One region of the Pantoea sp. CFCC18179 genome, then DNA from elsewhere that is predicted to be linked to it. Evidence: predicted binding sites of a transcription regulator. Region 1 holds the regulator's gene; each other region holds the start of a gene.
What was found. The regulator PurR, encoded in region 1, represses purine synthesis genes. The targets are predictions, from matches to a motif close to CANGCAAACGTTTGCNTG.
Positions count from the first base shown of each region.

Region 2: a site for PurR is predicted at 2,989-3,006, ahead of serA (phosphoglycerate dehydrogenase). Genes of this name have one in related genera too.
Region 3: a site for PurR is predicted at 1,713-1,730, ahead of ACPUC7_RS02215 (NCS2 family permease). Genes of this name have one in related genera too.

Region 1 covers NZ_JBNBPM010000006.1:95,755-101,029, reverse strand. The annotation lists gene rnt (ribonuclease T) at 1-566, shown strand, start outside; gene ACPUC7_RS13410 (Grx4 family monothiol glutaredoxin) at 602-937, opposite strand; gene ACPUC7_RS13405 (C40 family peptidase) at 1,303-2,094, shown strand; gene cydH (cytochrome bd-I oxidase subunit CydH) at 2,151-2,240, opposite strand; gene purR (HTH-type transcriptional repressor PurR) at 2,515-3,540, shown strand; gene punR (DNA-binding transcriptional activator PunR) at 3,537-4,448, opposite strand; gene punC (purine nucleoside transporter PunC) at 4,560-5,275, shown strand, end outside.
Region 2 covers NZ_JBNBPM010000002.1:471,765-477,039, reverse strand. The annotation lists gene ACPUC7_RS06760 (YecA/YgfB family protein) at 1-244, opposite strand, end outside; gene zapA (cell division protein ZapA) at 415-744, shown strand; RNA gene ssrS (6S RNA) at 784-967, shown strand; gene ACPUC7_RS06745 (5-formyltetrahydrofolate cyclo-ligase) at 1,048-1,638, shown strand; gene serA (phosphoglycerate dehydrogenase) at 1,671-2,909, opposite strand; gene rpiA (ribose-5-phosphate isomerase RpiA) at 3,189-3,848, opposite strand; gene ACPUC7_RS06730 (LysR family transcriptional regulator ArgP) at 4,030-4,935, shown strand; gene ACPUC7_RS06725 (oxidative stress defense protein) at 4,978-5,275, opposite strand, start outside.
Region 3 covers NZ_JBNBPM010000001.1:453,798-459,072, forward strand. The annotation lists gene ACPUC7_RS02215 (NCS2 family permease) at 162-1,460, opposite strand; gene ACPUC7_RS02220 (response regulator) at 1,971-2,717, shown strand; gene ACPUC7_RS02225 (carbohydrate kinase family protein) at 2,654-3,706, opposite strand; gene ACPUC7_RS02230 (ketose 1,6-bisphosphate aldolase) at 3,708-4,568, opposite strand; gene ACPUC7_RS02235 (ABC transporter substrate-binding protein) at 4,640-5,275, opposite strand, start outside.

The DNA of each region.
Region 1 (5,275 bases):
TGCTGGAAATTGCTGCCACCACACTGAAAATGGATGAAGAAGGTTGGTTACACCGTGATGAAACGCTGCATTTCCACGTAGAACCGTTTGAAGGGGCCATTCTTAATCCCGCGGCACTGGCGTTTACCGGTATCGATCCGACCAATCCGTTGCGCGGCGCGGTGAGTGAATACGAAGCGCTGCATGCGATTTTCAAAATGGTGCGCAAAGGCACCAAAGATAGCGGCTGCAATCGCGCCATCATCGTGGCGCACAACGCGACTTTCGATCTTAACTTCGTGATGGCCGCCGCCGAGCGTGCCAGCCTGAAGCGCAATCCGTTTCATCCCTTTGCCACCTTCGATACTGCGGCATTAAGCGGTTTGGTGCTGGGGCAAACGGTGTTAGCTAAAGCCTGTAAAGCGGCGGGAATGGAGTTTGATAGCACGCAGGCGCATTCAGCGTTATATGACACCGAGCAAACGGCCACGCTGTTTTGTGAGTTGGTGAATCGCTGGAAACGCCTTGGCGGCTGGCCATTGGCAATCGGTGAAGAGTCAACAGACGATGCATCCGTCGAAGAGTAGATAAAGAAAAGGCCGACATTTGTCGGCCTTCTGCATTATTCCGCTTCTTTATACTTCTCAGCGGTTTCTTTCAGTAACGGCTGAAGTTCGCCGCGCTGGAACATCTCAACGATGATGTCGCAGCCGCCGACCAGTTCACCATCTACCCACAGTTGCGGGAAAGTCGGCCAGTTGGCGTATTTTGGCATTTCAGCGCGGATGTCCGGGTTCTGCAAAATGTCTACGTAGGCGAAGCGCTCGCCACAGGCTGAAAGCGCCTGCACCGCTTGCGCTGAGAAGCCGCAGCTTGGCAGTTTTGGCGAGCCTTTCATGTATAACAGAATCGGGTTTTCTGCGATCTGGCGCTGAATTTTTTCAACAGTACTCATTATTGCCTTCCTTAATCCTTCACTTCGTGTTTGTTTATTGTAGCGATTTAGCCCGCGTACTGAAAACGGGATTTTGCATTTGCATCATGCTAATCGCCATGTTTGTTAAATCAACATCTGACAAATAACATTTTCGTATCATTAATAAGCATTAATAAATTAATAATTAGCAATAGTTTCGCTGGGTTAAGCAGCTGAAATAGCTCATTTTTGCTACAGAATCAATCTGGTAACATATTAATAGAAAAAGGCCTTACCTTTTGGAAAAAAAGTGGATTAGAATTGCCTCGGCGCTGGTCGTTTGATCAGATTTCTCTCACTTTGCCGCAGTCTGTTTCCAATCAGCCTGCTTAACCTGTAACCGGATTATGCGTCTACTAATTACGCTTTTCATACTGGCTTTTGCCCAACTGTTTTTTAATGTGGCCGCGGCTTCTCCGCATGCGCCCGTTAATGCCAGTTCGCCAAAAGCGGAGAAAAAGAGCGCACGTGAAGACGAGCGCCGCAAGCGACGCCCGGTGAAAACCACCACCAAAAAATCGCGCCTGACGTCAGTCCAAAAATTCAAACTCAAAAAACAGACCAAGACCGAAACTGCGCTGCACCATACCACCAGCAAAAAATCCCAGCTTAAACTCACCGGTAAAAAATACGGGCACCAACGCCTGGCGAAAAAATCCTCCGAGATTGAAGTCGATGACGAAGCGCTAGCGCTGACCGGCATCAAAATGAGCAAAGCGCACCGCCAGCGCTATCAAAAAGCGCGTGAAACGGCGATGACCAAATTAATGGGTCAGCTCGGCAAGCCTTATCAATGGGGGGGCACGTCGCCACATACCGGTTTCGATTGCAGCGGCCTGGTGTGGTACGCTTATAAAGATCTGGTGAAATTCAAATTCCCGCGCACCGCCAATGAAATGTATCACTTGCGCGATGCGGCACCGATTAAGCGTGAAATGCTGGAGAAAGGCGATCTGGTGTTCTTCCGCATCAATAACCGCGGAACTGCCGATCATGTTGGCGTTTACCTGGGTAATGGCAAATTTATTCAGTCACCGCGTACCGGCAAAGATATTCAGATTAGCGCATTGGGCGAAGATTACTGGCAGAAACACTACGTGGGTGCGCGCCGCATGATGACACCTAAAACCATTCGCTAGCGGTTGCGCAACACAGATAAAAAAGCCGGATGCTGTTATCAGCTCCGGCTTTTTTATTAATGCATAATAGCGGTAAAACTGAATGCGATAATCATTAACAGCGCGCCAACAGTGGTCATTAGCGCTAATTTCAAATCAGTACTCATCACAGCTCCTTAGTCACACATTCTTTAGGGTTATGACGATTTTGGCATAGCAACCGGCAAAAATCTCGTGTTATCGGCCCGGGCTTGCTAGAATCGCCGCCTTTCGTTGCGCAACCGATTAAGCACGTGCTGGAATATGTGCGCAATGACGTGATTTTGCCTGCTGAAAAACCCCATTTAGCCCGCTGTTTTGGGCCGTAAAAGCATTAGCAGACGCAAACGTTTAACAATATACTTATCAGTAAGTTGCGATAAGCCCAGGAGTACCTTTTTCATGGCAACAATTAAAGATGTCGCGAAACGCGCCGGTGTCTCAACCACCACGGTTTCGCATGTCATCAACAAAACGCGTTTCGTTGCGGAAGAGACGCGTAACGCCGTATGGGAAGCGATCAAAGAATTACACTACTCGCCGAGTGCTGTGGCGCGTAGCCTAAAGGTTAATCACACCAAAACATTGGGTTTGCTGGCGACGTCCAGTGAAGCGCCCTACTTCGCCGAAATTATTGAAGCGGTAGAGCATCACTGCTTTGAGCGCGGATATACGCTGATTCTCGGCAATGCGCACAACGATTTGCAGAAGCAGCGAGCTTATCTGTCGATGATGGCGCAGAAGCGCGTCGATGGCTTGCTGGTGATGTGTTCCGAATATCCAGACGATTTGCTGCAAATGCTGGAAGAGAACCGCAACATCCCGATGGTGGTGATGGATTGGGGCGCTTCGCGTGGTGATTTTACCGATACCGTGCAGGACAACGCTTTCCAGGGCGGCTACCTTGCTGGTCGCTATCTGATCGAGCGCGGACATCGTGACATTGGCGCGATTCCCGGTCAGATGGAACGTAATACCGGCGGCGGTCGTCATGCCGGTTTCCTGCAAGCGATGAGCGAAGCGGGCATTACGGTGCGTCCGGAATGGATCGTTCAGGGCGACTTTGAGCCGGAATCGGGCTATCAGGCGATGCAGCAAATCCTTAATCAGAAACAGCGTCCAACTGCGGTATTCTGCGGCGGCGACATCATGGCGATGGGCGCGATTTGTGCTGCTGATGAGATGGGATTACGCGTGCCACAAGATATTTCAGTGATTGGCTACGATAACGTGCGCAACGCGCGTTACTTCACGCCAGCGCTGACCACGGTGCATCAGCCAAAAGCCGAATTAGGTGAAAAAGCGCTGGAAATGCTGTTGGATCGCATCACCAGCAAGCGTGAAGATCCGCAAACCATTGAGGTTCAACCGACGCTGATTGAGCGCCGTTCGGTGGCGTACGGCCCGTTCCGCGACTATCGCCGTTAAATCGAGGTTTCGCTGAGCCATTCGTGGTTCAGCGTTTCGGCATCGCCAAGATAAGCCAATAACCAATCCAGCGCTGGCGACGCACGCTGTTCTGACCAACTGACGCAGCAGGGGCTATCGGGAAACGTCTGCGGCAATGTCAGTTCCACTAGCGCGTGGCGATTCAGCAACGGACGCGCTAAATGTCCCGGCACCATGCCAACGCACAATCCCGCCTGCAAACAATCCAAGCCGGTTTCCCATTCCGGCACAACCAAACGTCGCTGGTTGTCCAGTGTCCACGTCATGCGGCGCGGCAATGCGCGCGAGGTATCTTCCAGCACCAGCGAAGGCCAGGCGCGCAGCGTTTCATCATTTAATTCAGCTGCATTGACCAACGGATGCTCAGGACTGACGACGCAGCGCCAGTTAAGTGCGCCCATATCCTGGAAAGCGAAGCGCCCACCGACTGGAATCGCCTGGGTTGCGCCAATCGCCACCTCCACCCGCCCATCCGCCAATGCATCCCACACGCCGTTGAACACTTCGTAGCTGATGATCAACTCCATATCGGGGAAATGGCGATAGAAATCTTTCACCAGTTGGCGCGTACGTTGGGGTTTCACGATGCAATCCACGGCAATGCTGAGTTCACCACGCCAGCCGTTTGCCAGTTGCTGACATTGCCTGCGCGTTGCGAGCATTTTTTTGATAACAGAACGACCTTCACGGACAAAATGTTCACCGGCGGGCGTCATCACCACTTCACGATGATGTCTTTCAAACAGCGGTACCGCCAGCCAACTCTCCAACTGGCGTACGGTGTAGCTGACGGCAGAAGGCACGCGATGCAATTCTTGCGCCGCCGCACTAAAGCTTCCAGTGCGCGCCACCGCATCCACCACTTCCAACGCATATTCAGACCACATATTCTTGCCTTCAAAAAATTTAACAGCACCTCGCAAATATTAGCGTTTCACAAAATAGGTTGCACCCTTTTACACTCCCCGCCGTTCAACCTGCCTAATTAGAGAAGCATCATGTTGTCGTCCAGAGCTTTTATGCCTTACCTCGCCGTGCTCAGCATGCTCGGATTTCTTGCCACCGATATGTATTTGCCGGCTTTTGGCGATATGCAGCGTGATTTTGCCAGCGCGCCCGGCACCATTAGCGCGAGCCTAAGCTTGTTTCTTGGCGGCTTTGCTTGTGCTCAAGTTTTTTGGGGACCACTGTCGGATCGTTATGGACGCAAACCTATTTTGCTGGCTGGCTTAGCCATTTTTGCCCTTGGCTGCCTGGGCATGCTGTGGGTGACCGATGTCTACATGATGCTTGCGTTGCGGTTTGTGCAAGCAATTGGTGTGTGTGCTGCGGCGGTGAGTTGGCAAGCGCTGGTGGTTGATCGCTATCCAAAAGCGCAGGCGAATAAAGTTTTTGCCACCATTATGCCGCTGGTGGCGCTTTCACCCGCGTTAGCGCCATTGCTAGGTGCGTGGCTGATTGGCCATTTCCACTGGCGCAGCATTTTTATCACCCTGACGTTAATTGCTATCGTGTTGCTGATTGGCACGCTGCGCTTACCCGCCGTAAAGCGAGCCAGTGCTGACAGAGGCAAACAGCCAAGTTGGTTAAGCTTGCTGAACACCCGCGTTTATAGCGGCAACGTGTTAATCTATTCCGCATGTTCAGCCAGCTTTTTTGCCTGGTTAACCGGTTCGCCGTTTATCCTCGCCGCCGCAGGCTTAACGCCGGCAGA
Region 2 (5,275 bases), on a different contig from region 1:
CGTCTTCCAGGGTGTTAGCCAGGCTTTCGTGCAGCGCTTGCAACGGTTGCGACAGACTTTGCGAAAACGCCATGCCTTCGTTGGTGAGGTCGTGCACCATGGTTTTCCAGCTGGTGTCCTGATTGCCGCCACAGAGAATTCCGGAAAGAAGTCCGTGCATTTCGGCTGGCGTCATGCCCACGCCCTGCTGTGAAAGGGCCGCGGCTAGCGCGTTGTAACTCGGCGTTGCGTTCTGTAAAGACATAAGCTTTGGTCGTCGTTGGCAGAATAAGTTCGTGTTATGCTACCACCAGGTGCCTCTGGGTTTCCAGAAAAGGGGTTGTAAGTTATAACTCGGGTATATATAGTTTCGCACCTCCCAACCCATTGACCGGTAAGGGAGATGCGATCGAAGTAATCAGTTAGGATGGTGGCATGTCTGCACAACCAGTAGATATTCAAATTTTTGGTCGTTCTTTGAGAGTGAATTGCCCGCCTGAACAGCAAGATGCGCTGAACCTGGCCGCAGAAGACCTCAATCAACGGTTGCAAGATTTAAAAGTTCGCACTAGAGTCACCAATACAGAGCAACTGGTGTTCATCGCCGCGTTAAACATCTGCCACGAGCTGGCACAAGAGAAAGGTAAGACGCGCGACTATGCAGCAAACATGGAACAACGTATCCGCATGCTGCAGCAGACCATTGAACAAGCGTTAGTTGAGCAAGGTCGCATAACTGATCGCCAGGGCCCTAATTTTGAATAACACTTCATGGTCCTCATGCTAGAGTGACGGTGAAGTAAATTTTCTCTGAGATGTTTGCAAGCGGGCCAGTCCCCTGAGCCGATATTTCATACCAACAGAATGTGACGCTCCACAATTTGTGCGCATGCTCGGTCCGTCCGAGAAGCCTAATAGTTGTGACGGCATGTTCACCTTGAACCAAGGGTTCAAGGGTTACAGCCTGCGGCGGCATCTCGGAGATCTCCATTTAGTTCTAATCTGTAATCCCCCGGTTTGCATGAAATGCTATAGTGGCTGGCAACAGCCCACTCTGCCGGGGATATCATGTCAGCACCCTCTCTTCTCGACCGTCAAGACATCCGTCAGCATGTGCGCCATTTGCGCCGCAATCTCACGTCTGAACAACAGGAACTGGCCGCCGATCAGTTGGCTGAACACGCCATCAATATCGCGACCATCGCCAACGCGCAGCACATCGCGTTGTTCTTATCGGTTGATGGTGAGATCAATACGCGCCCGCTGATAGCCAAACTGTGGCAGCAAAAAAAGCAGGTTTATTTACCCGTTCTCCATCCCTTTTCGCCAGGCAACTTACTGTTTACCCGCTACACGCCAGAAACCTCACTCACGACGAATAAACTGCGCATTCCTGAGCCACCATTAGACATTACGCAAATGGTCACGCTGGATCAGTTAGATGTGATGCTGGTGCCGCTGGTCGCGTTTGATCAGCATGGTCAGCGTTTAGGCATGGGCGGAGGATTTTATGATCGCACGCTGCAAAACTGGCAGCAGCATGGCTTTATACCGATGGGGATTGCGCATGATTGCCAGCGCGTCGCTGAACTGCCGGTCGCCGCTTGGGATGTGCCACTGCCCGCGATTCTGACGCCAGCCAAACTGTGGCAATGGTAGAAAACAAAGGGCGCCAATGGCGCCCTGAGTGATCAGTACAGCAGACGGGCGCGAATGGTGCCCGGAATCGCTTTCATTGCTTGTAGCGCTTTATCCGCTACATCCTCTTCCGCATCGATATCAATAACCACATAACCCATCACCGGCGTTGTTTGCAGGTACTGAGCGGCGATGTTGATGCCTTGCTCAGCAAAGATCTGGTTAATCGCTGTCAGCACGCCTGGGCGGTTTTCATGAATGTGCAGTAAACGGCTCGCGCTGGCGGCATGCATCGGCAGTGATACTTCCGGGAAGTTAACCGCAGACAAGGTAGAACCGTTATCAGAGTACTTCGCCAGTTTACCTGCCACTTCAATGCCGATGTTCTCCTGCGCTTCCTGCGTTGAACCACCGATGTGTGGTGTCAGGATCACGTTGTCGAACTCGCACAGCGGGGAATTAAATGGATCGCTGTTGGTGGCCGGCTCAACCGGGAAGACGTCGATAGCCGCGCCAGACAGATGCTTATTCGCCAACGCATCGCACAGCGCCGGGATATCAATCACTGTGCCACGTGCGGCGTTGATCAGCAGTGAACCTGGCTTCATCAGCGCCAACTGCTCTGCGCCGATCATATTCTGCGTTGAAGCGGTTTCTGGCACGTGCAGGCTGACCACGTCGCTCATGTTGAGCAGATCCGACAGATGACGCACTTGAGTAGCGTTACCCAACGGCAGTTTGCTTTCGATATCGTAGAAAAACACGTGCATACCGAGGCTTTCCGCCAGCACGCCCAATTGCATACCGATGTGACCATAACCTATGATGCCGAGCTTTTTGCCGCGCGCTTCGAACGAGCCATTTGCCACTTTGTTCCAGATGCCACGGTGTGCTTTGGCGTTGGCTTCAGGAATGCCGCGCAGCATCAGCAGCATTTCGCCAATCACTAACTCAGCAACGGAGCGGGTGTTCGAGAACGGTGCGTTAAATACCGGTACGCCGCGTTTCGCTGCCGCGCCGAGATCAACTTGGTTGGTACCGATACAGAAGCAACCCACCGCCACCAGTTTTTCAGCAGCAGCAAAGATCTCTTCAGTGAGTTGGGTACGGGAACGGATACCAATGAAGTGCGCATCGCGGATGGAGGATTTCAGCGACTCCGCATCCAGCGCCCCTTTGTGAAACTCGATGTTGGTGTAGCCTGCTGCACGCAGGTTTTCCAGCGCACTCTGGTGAACGCCTTCCACCAGCAGGAACTTAATCTTGTCTTTTTCCAGTGATACCTTTGCCATTTCCCGACCCTATTCAGAATTCAATGAGGACTACCATAAGGTAGCCTTCTGTCAAAATATCAAAAATTTCGAGCGCAGCAATACAAACGATTGCCTGGATGGCAGCACGCGCCCACGTTGCGGCAGCACAATGCCGTACAAAATCGTGACATCTTAAGTGGACAGAGTACGAACTCGCTGTTGATGAATCTTTTGTGACATAAGTCACCAAATTTCACCTGCGCGAGAAAAGATGTTTTGCAGATGGAAATAACCGGCGCCATATCTGCGCCGGACAGATCATTTTACGATGGTTTTCACGCCGTCAGCGGTGCCAATCAGCGCCACATCTGCGCCACGAGCGGCAAACAGACCAACCGTCACCACACCTGGCAGCGCGTTAATGGTTTTTTCCAGCTCAGAGGGATTCACAATGCTGAGATTATGCACGTCGAGAATAATGTTGCCGTTATCGGTAATGACGTTCTGGCGATACTCCGGCAAGCCACCCAGCTTCACCAATTCGCGTGCGACAAACGAGCGCGCCATCGGAATCACTTCAACCGGTAGCGGGAATTTGCCCAGCACATCGACTTCTTTCGATACATCGGCAATGCAGACGAATTTCTTTGCCACCGCAGCCACGATTTTCTCACGCGTCAGCGCTGCGCCACCGCCTTTGATCATTTGCATCTGCGGATTGATTTCATCTGCGCCATCCACGTAAACCGACAGCTCATCAATCTCGTTAAGGTCGAAAACATGAATGCCTAAAGACTTCAGTTTTTCGGTAGACGCTTCCGAACTGGAAACCGCGCCTTCAATCTGATCTTTCATGGTGCCGAGCGCATCAATGAAATGCGCGGCGGTTGAACCAGTGCCAACGCCAACAATGGTGCCGGGCTCAACGTATTTCAGCGCTGCCCAACCTACCGCTTTTTTCAGTTCATCCTGGGTCATGGTATGTTTAAAACCTGTGCGACATCGAAGTGCGCGTAGTATAAAACAAGGCGTCGCAAAAAAGCGCGGCTGTTAAACAGCTGATTGAAGTCTTTGGAAGCCAGCCCGCAAAAATGTGCCCCAGCACAATTTGACAGTTTTATGGCATAGTAATGTCCATCCTGAACGAGAGAGAAAAACAATGAAACGCCCGGATTATCGAACGCTTCAGGCGCTGGATGCGGTGATTCGCGAGCGCGGCTTTGAGCGCGCAGCGCAAAAACTGTGTATTACGCAATCTGCGGTTTCTCAGCGTATCAAACAGCTGGAAAATTTATTCGGTCAGCCGCTGCTGGTGCGTACTGTGCCGCCGCGTCCGACGGAACAGGGACAGAAGCTGCTGGCGTTGTTGCATCAGGTTGAGCTGCTGGAAGAGGAGTGGCTGGGTGATGATAACGGCGGCACCACGCCGCTGCTGCTGTCGTTGGCGGTTAACGCCGACAGTCTGGCAACCTGGCTGCTGCCAGCCTTAAAGGATGTGCTGGCCGATTCACCAGTGCGCCTGAATTTGCAGGTTGAAGATGAAACGCGCACGCAGGAACGTCTGCGTCGCGGTGAAGTGGTGGGTGCGGTGAGTATCCAGCCGCAGCCGTTGCCAAGCTGTTTGGTCGATCAATTGGGCGCGCTAGATTATCTGTTCTGCGCTTCGCCTGATTTCGCCGCACGTTACTTCCCGAATGGCGTGACACGTTCTGCATTGCTAAAAGCGCCGGCGGTGGCGTTTGACCATCTGGATGATATGCATCAGGCGTTTTTGCAGCAGAACTTTGACCTGTCGCCCGGCAGCGTGCCGTGCCACATCGTTAACTCATCAGAAGCGTTTGTGCAGTTGGCGCGGCAAGGTTCGGTGTGCTGTATGATTCCGCATTTGCAGATTGAGCGTGAACTGGCGCAAGGTGAACTGGTTGATTTAACGCCCGGACTCTATCAGCGTCGCATGCTGTACTGGCACCGTTTCGCACCAGAAAGTCGTTTGATGCGCAGTGTGACAGATGCATTGATTGCGCACGGACATCGTGTGCTGCGTCAGGATGTTTTACCTGCCTAATAATCAGGTCGCCAACGCTGGCGACCTGTTACCTTCAAAGCCTTATGGCGTATTCGGTTTGATTTCGAACACCACATCCACTTGATCGTCAAAGTGAATGCTCTGCTGCTCATAGGTTTGCTGCGCGGTGGTATCCGCGGGTGCCGCGGCGGCTTTATACATGCGCGCCATCGGCATTGGCTGGTAGTTGGCGACGTGATAACGAATGCTGTACACCGAACCCAATTTAGCATTGAAGCCTTCTGCCAGCGCATTGGCTTGCTGCGTGGCATTGGCGATCGCTACTTTGCGCGCCTGCTCTTTATAGCTGTCCGGATTCGCCACGCCCAACTCAACGGAA
Region 3 (5,275 bases), on a different contig from region 1:
GAAAATTTTGCGAGCAGGCGTGAGCAATGCGCTGAGCCTAAGCCAGTACAGAATGCAGGAGAAGTGAGCTTCGTTGGGGATTGCGAGGTATCGCGCAGAAAATCAGCTGAAGAATGTAACAACAGACACGGAAGCCCGAGCGGGCTTCCGTAAACGACAACTTAGGCGCTCAGCCAACCCAGTTTGATGACAAACAGAATCGACAGAATGATCAGCGCCGGATTGACCTCTTTAGTACGGCCGCTCAGCAATTTCACCACGGTCCAGGTAATGAAACCAAAGGCGATGCCGTTAGCAATTGAGTAGGTCAGCGGCATGGTCAACGCCGTCACGGTGACTGGCGCAGCGGTGGTGATGTCTTTCCAGTCAATATCCGCCAGGCCAGAGGTCATCAGCACAGCCACAAACAGCAGCGCAGGCGCGGTGGCATAAATCGGTACGCTGCCCGCCAGCGGCGAGAAGAACAGGCTCAGCAGGAACAGAATCGCTACGACAATCGCGGTCAAACCGGTACGGCCACCGGCGCTGACGCCCGCCGCCGATTCCACATAGCTGGTGGTGGTCGAAGTACCCAGCAGCGAACCAAACAACGCCGCAGCACTGTCAGCGATTAGCGCACGGCCCATTTTTGGCACGTTGCCCTTTTCGTCCGCCAGACCCGCACGTTTGGTCACACCCAGCAAGGTGCCGGTGTTATCGAACACATCAACAAACAGGAAGGCGAAGATCACGCTGACCAAGCCCACATTGAAGGCACCTGCGATATCCAATTGCATAAAGGTCGGTGCGATAGAAGGCGGTGCCGAGAACACGCCACCAAACGGTGTCAAACCAATGCCCATAGAGATAAAGGTCACGATCAGGATGCCGATCAGTACCGCACCTGTTACGCGGCGTGCTTCCAGCACCACGATGATGAAGAAGCCCAGCAGCGCCAGCAGCGGGCCAGGTTTGGTCAGATCGCCCAAGCCCACCAATGTTGCCGGGTTATCCACCACAATGCCCGCGCCTTCAAGCGCGATGATCGCCAGGAACAGGCCGATACCGGCACCGATACCGGCACGCAGCGGCAGCGGAATGCTGTTGATAATCCACTCACGGATTTTGAAAAGCGACATCGCAAAGAAGATCACCGCTGACAAGAACACCGCGCCAAGCGCGACTTGCCAGGTGTAACCCATGTGCAGCACCACGGTGTAGGTAAAGAAGGCGTTGAGGCCCATGCCCGGTGCGAGTGCAATTGGATAGTTAGCGATCAGGCCCATCAGTACACAGCCAATCGCCGCCGCCAGACAGGTGGCAACGAATACCGCACCTTTATCCATGCCGGTTGCGCCGAGGATGCTCGGGTTAACAAACAGAATGTAGGCCATGGCCAGGAAAGTGGTGATACCCGCGATAATTTCAGTGCGGACCGTTGTGTTGTGCGCTTTTAGTTTGAAGAGTTTTTCTAACATCATCATCTCTCATGAGCGGAGTCGGCACGAATGCACGCGCTCCTTGCCAATGTGGTTTACATGCTTATTGTTGTATTGGACGTAAGGCTGCAAACCTTCCCCTGTCCTCATTCCCGTCATACTTCGAGTTGCAGGCGCGTTGGCTACGCGTAATCACCCCAGTCACTTACTTAAGTAAGCTCCCGGGGATGGTTACGCTTGCCGCCTTCCTGCAACTTGAATTATTTAGGGTATAGCAATAGCTATGCCACACCGTACGCAATCGTTTACGTTTCCAATTGCGGCTACGGTTAGGATAATTCCGAACCAAAATGAGGCGCGATTATGGTGCATCGCACCAGATCTGCGCAATCGTTTTCCTACACAAGACCTGTCTCATTGAAAATATTGCGGCACTGCACGCTTTCACACTCTGCCTGGCGATGGCGGTCACGTTTCTGTTGCTTGCATTAGCAGGGAAAAATCGCCGGATTACACTGCTTTTAACCCTTTCGTAACAAAAGAGGCTAGCCGATGAAGCCCGCGATTTTGGTGGTCGATGATGATCGTGCCGTATGCGAATTGCTGCACGATGTATTGCATGAACATGTGTTCACAGTTTACAGCTGCCATCAGGGTAAAGATGCGCTAGCGTTGTTAGCGCTGCACCCGGAAATTTCGCTGGTGATGCTGGATATGATGCTGCCGGACACAAACGGCTTGCTGGTATTGCAACAGATGCAGCGTCAACGCCCGGACCTGCTGGTGATTATGCTCACTGGCATGGGATCGGAAGCGGATATGGTGGTGGGGTTGGAAATGGGCGCAGATGATTACATCGCCAAGCCATTTAATCCACGCGTGGTGGTGGCGCGCGCCCGTGCGGCGCTGCGACGTTGTGGACGCTTAGCGCAGCCAGAGCTGTTCAATGATGAAGGTTGGCAATTTAACGGTTGGCGGCTGGACGATGCGCGCTGCGAATTGTTCAATCCACAACGTGAAAGCGTGCCACTCACCCAAGGCGAATACACGCTGTTGCGCGCTTTAGTTGCTCATGCGCGCAAGGTGTTAACCCGAGATCAACTGCTGGAGCTAACACACAGCGAAAGCCTTGACGTGTTTGATCGCACCATTGATGTGCTGATTATGCGGCTGCGGCGCAAAATCGAAGCCAATCCGCATCAACCGAGCCTGATCCGCACCATTCGCGGACTTGGCTATGTTTTCTCTGCCGATGTGATGCGCCCGGCTTCATCGCCGCGCGAGACACAAATCGCCTGATCCATCCAGCGCTGCATCTCGGCCAATGGCCGCGTGCCGTCCAGCGCGTTTGCTGCATGCAGATTAAAACAGGCGCAGGTGTGCGCCAGCTTAAGTGTTTCAGTTAGCGACCAACCTTGATGGCTGGCATACAACACGCCAGCGCAAAACGCATCCCCGGCACCGACGCTGCCAACAATCTCTTCCGGCGTTAAACACCACGCCGGTTGCCAGCGCCCTTCAGCGCCGCTTTCTTCTCCCCATGCGCCCTCCGGTGCGTGAATCACCACACGCTGACGCACACCTTGTTGCATCAACCAAGTAGCCGCCTCAGCGAACGCGCTGGCTCCGGCTAATCCGTGCGGCGTGCGCAAAGTGACTCCCGTTAGCGATTGCGCCTCAAGTTCATTGATCACCAGATAATCGAGCCAGCGCAGCGCGGGCATCACCAACGGACGGTATTCTCCCGTGCGCGACACCAAATCCAGCGAGGTTTGATAGCCGCGCTGCTGCATCTGCGCCAACAGACGTGCGCTGCGGGTGCCGAATTCGTCATCCGGCTGATCGAGGCTATCAAGCAGCAATAGATAGCCAAGATGGAAGATACGATGCGAAGTGGTCACAGCGGCGAAGTGCGCTAAGTCGAGCTGCCCATTCGCGCCACGCGCATGGAAAAAGGTGCGCTGGCCGTCTGGCGTGGTCATCACCTGAGTCATAGCGGTATTGATGCTGCGGGTGCGCTGGACAAACTGGCGATCAATATGATGATCATCAAGCAATTGCAGGATGTAATCGCCGTCGCTGTCTTCGCCAATCATACCGACGCCCGCCAGCGGCAGATTCACCTGCATACGCGCCAGCGTGAAAAGCACGTTGAGCGCCGCGCCGCCGCTGCATTTTTCGCTGTGCTCGATCTCCGCCAGCCAACCTTGCTCTGGCCAGTGGCTGATGCGCTGCACATGATCCACCAGCATGCTACCTGCGCCGAGAATACCGCTGCGTGCTGCCATGTCAGGCCCTCCTGGCGCTGCCGAACACCTGCATCTGCTGCGCCACCACATTGCTGATGGCACGTTCCACCGCCATTAACAATTCGGCAAATGAATCGTAGCGCGCATCACGCTGGCTGATTTGCGTTTCAATCGCCCCCAGCGCCGCCTGTGACATGCCGGTGTAGAAGTTGATTTTGTTGATGCCGAGGGTAATGGCGCGGCGGAAATCCGCATCGCTAATCCCGGAACCGCCATGCAGCACCAGCGGAATCCCGGCGCTGGCGCGTATCGCCGCCAGCCGTTCGAAATCGAGTTTAGGTTCGCCTTTGTATTTGCCGTGCGCATTGCCAATCGCCACCGCCAAACAATCGATACCGGTGGATTGTACAAAATCAGCGGCCTGCGCCGGATCGGTGAATTTATCGCTGTCGGCCTCACCAAACAGCGCCCCACCTTCATCGCCGCCCACCGCACCGAGTTCCGCTTCCACCGATACATCCAGCGCGTGACACATTTTCACCACTTCACGCGTCTGGCGCACATTTTCGTCGTAGCTGAGCGTTGAGCCGTCAAACATCACCGAGGTGAAGCCGAGACGAATCGCCTGCATCACCGCCTCAAAATGCAAGCCATGATCGAGATGCAGCACCACCGGAATATCGTGCAGCGCCGCTTCGGTGCGCACCGCCGCCGCCAGATGTTCGAGATTGACGTACTTAAAGTGCACTTCGGCGATGCTGATGATAAATGGCGAACGCTGTTGTTCAGCCGCCTGAAACAGCGCGCGCAAAAAGTGGGTATCGAGCACGTTAAATGCGCCCAGTGCGTAGCCATTTTGCTGCGCATGCGCCATGCCCTGCGCCAGTGAAATCAATGCCATGTTGTCCTCCTAATTATCCCCTCTCCCGCTTGCGGGAGAGGGTTAGGGTTAGGGTGAGGAAAAGCGAGCGCCTATTTCACCGTCCAGCCCTTGTAGCTGCTGACGCTGTTGCGATCGATCATCGTCACCGGAATCAGCACCGGTTTATCTGGCGCAGGCTTGCCTTGCAGAATGTCGTAACCAATCTCCACCGCTTTCGCCGCCATCACTTGCGGGTCTTGCGCTGGTGTGGCGACAAACAGTGAACCCTTACGCTTCAGCGCCTCTTCGCCATCTGGTGATCCATCGACGCCGACAATAAAGAACTCACTGCGTTGTGCTTGTTTCGCCGCTAAATCGGCACCAATCGCCGTCGGATCGTTAATTGCGAACACCGCATCGATCTTCGGATTAGCCGACAACAAACCGGTCATCACTTCCAGGCCACCTTCACGGCTGCCTTTGGCGTTCTGGTTATAGGAGAGAATTTTGATATCTGGATGGGTTTTCAGCTCGGTCATGCAGCCTTCAACACGGTTTTGCACTGCGGAGACCGGCGGCCCATTGATGATCACCACATTGCCTTTGGCTTTCAGGCGGTCAGAGATGTACTTGCACGCCATCGCACCGGCAGCGGTGTTATCGGAGGTGATGGTGGCATTGGCACCGTCAGCCGCCACGTCCACCGCTACTACCACGATACCGGCGTCACGCGCACGCTTCACGGC